DNA from 2 places in the Bacillus pfraonensis genome. Region 2 is predicted to be linked to the other one. Evidence: a T-box and tRNA genes for the amino acid it is inferred to sense, from the RefSeq annotation. Region 2 holds a T-box; the other holds one or more tRNA genes.
What was found. A T-box is a leader RNA that pairs with one kind of tRNA and senses whether it is charged. The one in region 2 lies ahead of pheS (phenylalanine--tRNA ligase subunit alpha), so its partner is inferred to be a tRNA-Phe.
Positions count from the first base shown of each region.

Region 1: it encodes a tRNA-Phe, which carries the amino acid that the T-box ahead of pheS (phenylalanine--tRNA ligase subunit alpha) is inferred to sense. The anticodon was not compared.

Region 1 is NZ_JAHCDO010000072.1:3,794-7,170, forward strand. Features, by position in the region: gene KFD70_RS28525 (RNA polymerase sigma-70 factor) at 47-919, opposite strand; gene KFD70_RS28530 (hypothetical protein) at 1,041-1,214, shown strand; tRNA gene KFD70_RS28535 (tRNA-Glu) at 1,459-1,530, opposite strand; tRNA gene KFD70_RS28540 (tRNA-Ser) at 1,537-1,627, opposite strand; tRNA gene KFD70_RS28545 (tRNA-Asn) at 1,636-1,710, opposite strand; tRNA gene KFD70_RS28550 (tRNA-Ile) at 1,715-1,791, opposite strand; tRNA gene KFD70_RS28555 (tRNA-Gly) at 1,802-1,872, opposite strand; tRNA gene KFD70_RS28560 (tRNA-Lys) at 1,891-1,966, opposite strand; tRNA gene KFD70_RS28565 (tRNA-Thr) at 1,977-2,052, opposite strand; tRNA gene KFD70_RS28570 (tRNA-Phe) at 2,067-2,142, opposite strand; tRNA gene KFD70_RS28575 (tRNA-Asp) at 2,152-2,227, opposite strand; tRNA gene KFD70_RS28580 (tRNA-Met) at 2,231-2,307, opposite strand; tRNA gene KFD70_RS28585 (tRNA-Ser) at 2,333-2,425, opposite strand; tRNA gene KFD70_RS28590 (tRNA-Ile) at 2,442-2,518, opposite strand; tRNA gene KFD70_RS28595 (tRNA-Met) at 2,523-2,599, opposite strand; tRNA gene KFD70_RS28600 (tRNA-Ala) at 2,616-2,688, opposite strand; tRNA gene KFD70_RS28605 (tRNA-Pro) at 2,705-2,778, opposite strand; tRNA gene KFD70_RS28610 (tRNA-Arg) at 2,789-2,862, opposite strand; tRNA gene KFD70_RS28615 (tRNA-Leu) at 2,866-2,954, opposite strand; tRNA gene KFD70_RS28620 (tRNA-Gly) at 2,971-3,045, opposite strand; tRNA gene KFD70_RS28625 (tRNA-Leu) at 3,076-3,156, opposite strand; tRNA gene KFD70_RS28630 (tRNA-His) at 3,181-3,256, opposite strand; tRNA gene KFD70_RS28635 (tRNA-Thr) at 3,266-3,341, opposite strand; tRNA gene KFD70_RS28640 (tRNA-Val) at 3,347-3,377, opposite strand, start outside.
Region 2 is NZ_JAHCDO010000010.1:70,444-73,820, forward strand. Features, by position in the region: gene pheT (phenylalanine--tRNA ligase subunit beta) at 1-503, opposite strand, end outside; gene pheS (phenylalanine--tRNA ligase subunit alpha) at 522-1,556, opposite strand; T-box leader at 1,601-1,830, opposite strand; gene KFD70_RS11510 (TrmH family RNA methyltransferase) at 1,893-2,657, opposite strand; gene sspI (small acid-soluble spore protein SspI) at 2,772-2,981, shown strand; gene KFD70_RS11520 (HD domain-containing protein) at 3,157-3,377, shown strand, end outside.

The DNA.
Region 1 (3,377 bases), on a different contig from region 2:
GACAAAATAAAAAAGAGATTTTAAAAAAATCTCTTTTTTATAAATGCTATAGAACTGGAATATACTTCAACTTATCAGGATTGACTACAATGAAGATTCTTCTAATGGATTCTCCGCTTTCATTCCATTCAAAACATATGGCTTTCTCTGCACGGCCTTTATTCCTTGCTAAAATACCAAATTGACCATTTATTATAGTTGGAAGAAGATCCAATTGGAAAAATCCTCGTGAAACAATAGCCTCCAAAAACGTCTGGATACGCTGTTTACCCAGAATCGGAAATATAGCTGCACGCACTTTACCGCCTCCATCAGTGACAAGGGTTGCATCTGTTGTCAGCAAATTAATAAATTCCTCAAAATTCCCTGTTTCTGCGCCTCTGATAAAGGTATGTATCATTTTTTCTGTATGATCCGATTGTTGTGGATGTACTGGTATTTCGTGTCGTATCTTCTCTTTGCAACGGCTGTAAATCTTTCGGCAATTTGCCTCTGATTTGTTTAAAATCTCCGCTACTTCTCGATAATCGTACCTGAGGGCTTCCCTTAAGACAAATACAGCTCTTTCAATAGGCGTTAAATTCTCTAACAGTACAAGAAATGCATAGGATACTCTTTCGTTTTGAATTATAGTGTCCATAGGATTTAGTTTCATCGTATCTATTTCCGGCTCAGGAAGCCATTCTCCTGTATATACTTCTCTCTTTTTCTGAGCCGATTGCAGTATATTTAAACAATGATTTGTCGTCATCTTAATGAAATAAGCTTTTATATTTCTAATTGATTCCTGGTTCACATGTTGACTTTTAATAAGTATATCCTGCGCAACATCTTCCGCATCACTAACAGAGCCAAGCAAGCGATATGCTACAGAGTAAACTAAAGGCCGATAGGTTCGATACAAGGTTTCAAAATCCATACCATCACTCCATTCTATAGCGTGTTTCAATATCAAAAATATATGATTTGTTATAACTAAAAGATTATCTTTCTGTTACGAAAGGCTTGTATAATTTAAGAAAGTGGAAAGAGGTGATACTATGGAGAATAACATGCGGGAAAGCAAAACAATAGCTAAACCCATTCTTTGGACTATTTCTTTACTTATCGCTACACTATTTGTTTTTGTAACCTCAAGATTATATCCAAATACTGATTTGCGAATTAGCATTGTTTTATTAACTATCATAGATATTGGATTTATAGTCGCTTAATTTTTGGAGTTAAGACAAAAAATGTTAGTATAATGCTATTCAGTGTTATATCTAATGGCATATTTTTTATCCTGTTATCCATTTTTATTTTTTTACTATTAGTTGCCAATGGTATTTCAGAAACGTGAACGTCCCATCCTTACCACCTTGACTCTTTTCTGCACGTACTTGAGGAAGGAGATTTCTATCTGATTACTGTTAAAAATGAAAAAAGAGATAGCAGATTATGCTATCTCTTTAAGTATGACCCGTACGGGATTCGAACCCGTGTTACCGCCGTGAAAGGGCGGTGTCTTAACCACTTGACCAACGGGCCAATTTCTGGCAGAGAAGAAGGGATTCGAACCCTCGCACCGCGTTAGCGATCTACTCCCTTAGCAGGGGAGCCCCTTGAGCCACTTGGGTACTTCTCTATATAATATGGCTCCGCAGGTAGGACTCGAACCTACGACCGATCGGTTAACAGCCGATAGCTCTACCACTGAGCTACTGCGGAATAATGGTGGGCCTAAATGGACTCGAACCATCGACCTCACGCTTATCAGGCGTGCGCTCTAACCAGCTGAGCTATAGGCCCCCAATGGAAAAGCGGGTGAAGAGAATCGAACTCTCGACCAGAGCTTGGAAGGCTCTTGTTTTACCACTAAACTACACCCGCATGAAATTATAAAATAAATGGTGAGCCATGAAGGACTCGAACCTTCGACCCTCTGATTAAAAGTCAGATGCTCTACCAACTGAGCTAATGGCTCATTTTGAAAGTGGTGCCGGCTAGAGGACTTGAACCCCCAACCTACTGATTACAAGTCAGTTGCTCTACCAATTGAGCTAAGCCGGCTTGCTATTTCAAAATGGTGGCTCGGGACGGAATCGAACCGCCGACACGAGGATTTTCAGTCCTCTGCTCTACCGACTGAGCTACCGAGCCTTTATGTAATGGCGGTCCCGACCGGGGTCGAACCGGCGATCTCCTGCGTGACAGGCAGGCATGTTAACCACTACACCACGGGACCATTTGGTTGCGGGGACAGGATTTGAACCTGCGACCTTCGGGTTATGAGCCCGACGAGCTACCAGACTGCTCCACCCCGCGACGATATAATATTCTTTTTAAAAAATGGAGGAGGTAGAGGGATTCGAACCCCCGCGCGACTCTCGCCGCCTGTCGGTTTTCAAGACCGATCCCTTCAGCCAGACTTGGGTATACCTCCAGGTATTTACTTTAAATGGTGGACCTTGTAGGACTCGAACCTACGACCGGACGGTTATGAGCCGTCTGCTCTAACCAGCTGAGCTAAAGGTCCTTTATGGTAGCGGCGGAGGGGATCGAACCCCCGACCTCACGGGTATGAACCGTACGCTCTAGCCAGCTGAGCTACACCGCCATAATAAAGTTATAAGTGGAGCCTAGCGGGATCGAACCGCTGACCTCCTGCGTGCAAGGCAGGCGCTCTCCCAGCTGAGCTAAGGCCCCATAATGTTTAAAACTATCGGGAAGACAGGATTTGAACCTGCGACCCCCTGGTCCCAAACCAGGTGCTCTACCAAGCTGAGCCACTTCCCGTTAATAAAAGCGCGCCCGAGAGGACTCGAACCCCTAACCTTTTGATCCGTAGTCAAACGCTCTATCCAATTGAGCTACGGGCGCATATGGTGCCGAGGGCGGGGGTCGAACCCGCACGGTGGTCACCCACCGCAGGATTTTAAGTCCTGTGCGTCTGCCTGTTCCGCCACCCCGGCATGTCATATTGAAAATTGGAGCGGAAGACGGGATTCGAACCCGCGACCCCAACCTTGGCAAGGTTGTATTCTACCACTGAACTACTTCCGCAAGACATGTTATGAGATATTTTATTAAAAGTGCGGGTGAAGGGAGTCGAACCCCCACGCCAAAGGCGCCAGATCCTAAGTCTGGTGCGTCTGCCAATTCCGCCACACCCGCATGTTATATTTGTTTTAAAAGAAATGGGGCGACTGATGGGAATCGAACCCACGAATGCCGGAGCCACAATCCGGTGCGTTAACCACTTCGCCACAACCGCCATAGTTACTGGTGCCGGCTAGAGGACTTGAACCCCCAACCTACTGATTACAAGTCAGTTGCTCTACCAATTGAGCTAAGCCGGCATAAATGGTGGAGGATGACGGGATCGAACCGCCGAC
Region 2 (3,377 bases):
CCAAGTTCTAGTACTTCATCATGTAAGTTTAAGATTTCAAGCGCATCTGCACCAACTTCAGCGTCACTTGGGAAGATAAAGATACCGTCTGCATATTCTTTCGCAACTAGTTTTCCGTCAATGCCAAGCTCTTGCAGGGCACAAACCATACCGTGAGAAGCTTCCCCGCGTAATTTTGCTTTTTTAATTTTGAAGTTACCAGGAAGAACAGCGCCAACTTTTGCAACTGGTACTTTTAATCCTTTTGCAATGTTAGGAGCACCGCAAATAATTTGTACTGGTTCTTCTTCACCGATGTCGATCAGACATTTACTTAATTTATCAGCTTCTGGGTGTTTTTCACATTCCAATACGTGACCAACAACAACACCTTTTACACCTTTGTTTAATACTTCAACGCCTTCTACTTCAATACCACTTTTCGTGATTTTATCTGCTAGTTCTTGTGCCGTTACATCTTTAATATCTACATACTCTTGTAACCAACGATATGATACGAACATATTTATCCTCTCCTTCCCTTACGCTCGTTTGAATTGTTGTAAGAAACGTACATCATTTGTATAGAAATGACGAATGTCATCAACGCCGTATTTCAACATTGCAATACGCTCTGCACCCATACCGAATGCGAAACCTTGATATTCTTTTGAATCATAGCCAGCCATTTCAAGTACGTTCGGATGAACCATACCCGCTCCTAAAATTTCAATCCAGCCAGTTCCTTTACATGTGCCGCAACCTTTTCCGTGACACATCATACAAGAAATATCCATCTCAACAGATGGCTCTGTGAATGGGAAGAAACTTGGACGAAGACGAATTTCACGATCTTCACCGAACATCTTTTTCACGAATACTTGCAGTGTACCTTTTAAGTCACTCATGCGAATGTTTTTGTCGATGACAAGACCTTCAATTTGCATGAACTGGTGTGAATGCGTTGCATCGTCATCATCACGGCGATACACTTTACCTGGGCAAATAATTTTAATTGGACCTTTTTCTTTATTATTTTCCATTGTTCTTGCTTGCACAGAAGATGTATGTGTGCGTAGTAATGTTTCTTCTGTAATGTAGAAAGTATCTTGCATATCACGCGCTGGGTGATCTTTTGGTAAGTTTAATGCTTCAAAGTTGTAATAGTCTTTCTCTACTTCTGTTCCTTCAGCTACTTCATACCCCATCCCGATAAATACATCTTCAATTTGTTCAACAACAGCTGTTAACGGATGGTGGCAACCTGTTTCTACAGGACGACCTGGTAATGTAACATCAATTGTTTCAGAAGCTAATTTTGCTTCGATTACTGCTTTTTCGATATTGTTAATTTTTTCTTCTAAACGCGTTTGAATTGCTTCACGCACTTCATTTACTAAAGCTCCCATACGTGGACGCTCTTCTGGAGATAATTTTCCCATGCCGCGTAATACTTCTGTAATCGGACCTTTTTTTCCTAAATACGCTACGCGTACATCGTTTAAGCCCTTTAGCTCTTTCGCTTCTTCAATCAGCTCTAACGCTTTTTGCTTTAGCTCTTTTAAACGTGCTTCCATTTGGAACCCTCCTAATTTTAAAAATAAAAAAACCTCGCTCCCTAAAAAGGGACGAGGTAAATTCGCGGTACCACCCTAAATTGACAGAACAAGTCTGCCCACTCAATTCATTATAACGGTCAGCTTTGACCGGAACGCCTTTACATATCAATGGTCCTGGCGTCAACTCCAGAGGTGAATTCACTTCCGTCTACCATAAGAATGCTTTCAGTCTACGGCACTCTCTCCCTATATGGCGATTTTGCAAGCTACTCTTCTCTATCAACGTTTTTCATTATTTTACTTTTATTATCTGTTCATTATGAACATGTACTTCAACTTATTATAAGAAGTTTTTTACCTGTTCGCAACTGGGCTTTGTAAATAATACGTTAAAATCCCTGCAGCAACCGCAACATTTAACGATTCTGCCCCGCCGTAAATCGGAATATACAAGTTTTGATCACATTTTGTAAGAATTTCTTGGCGCACACCATTTCCTTCGTTTCCTACAATTAATGCAAAACTTCCTTTCGGCGTTACTTCACCATATGGAACTCCGTTTTCAAGAGCTGTTCCGTATACAGGAACATTCTTTTCTTGTAACTTATCTACCCATTCTTCTAAGTTCCCTTTTACAATCGGTAAATGGAAGATAGAACCTTGTGTAGAACGAAGTACTTTACTATTATAAGCATCGACGCACCCTTCTCCAAGCACAACGGCATGAATACCAGCTGCATCAGCTGTACGAATAATTGTCCCTAAATTACCTGGGTCTTGTAGGCCATCTAATAATAAAAATTTCCCATCTGTAAGAGCGATTTCTTTCTCATGCTTCTCACAAACAGCAAATACACCTTGCGTCGTTTCTGTTTCACGAAGTACTTTTACAATTGCTTCCGGCACAATATACATTTCAACATCCGTAACCGCCCAATCTTTTGGAAGATCTGTCTGATCTGAGACAATAAGTTCTGTGACAACCCCTGCCTTTAAAGCTTCCTCGACTAAGTGGAATCCTTCTACAAAGAATAGGCCTTTTTTATCGCGCTCTTTTTTCGTCTGCAGCTTTTTCCACTGCTTTACGCGCGGATTTTGTACTGAATCAATGTTTTTCATAATATGTATTCCCTCTCTTCTTGTCTTCTCATTATAGCCTATTTTTCATACATATTTACATAAAAAAAAACAAAAACTAATGTCAGTTTCAATTCAGAAGAAGAGGTGAAAGTAATGAACTTTAATCTACGCGGCGCCGTATTAGCAAACGTTGCAGGAAATACACAAGGCGAATTACAAGAGACAATTGTAGAAGCAATTCAAAGCGGTGAAGAAAAAATGCTTCCAGGGCTTGGTGTTTTATTTGAAGTCATTTGGCAAAATGCCGACGAAAATGGAAAACATGAAATGTTAGAAACACTTGAGCAAGGGCTAAAAAAGTAAAGAATTAAAAATCACCTTGGCATGAGCTAGGGTGATTTTTATGTGCATAAAAAATTCTCTCCTCCTAAACATTTCTACTTTACTAACACAGCGTGATGGAGTACAATGTTCAAAATACATTTAAACCTATCGATTTTCTTTATATATATCAATAGATAAAAGGAGTGAATGTTTTATGCACCGTATTACGCTTGAACAAATTTTTCAACATCATATCACACAAAAATATGTCAACCGTTCTGGAATGGTCCATGCGATCGCCGTCGCTTACCATGCGTTTCACTTAGCTAAAAAACATCACGCCTCAGTTGATGCGGCAACAAAGGCTGGTTTTCTTCATGACATAGGACATCATACATGGTACACAGGCGGTGAATGGGACTATGATTTGTATAA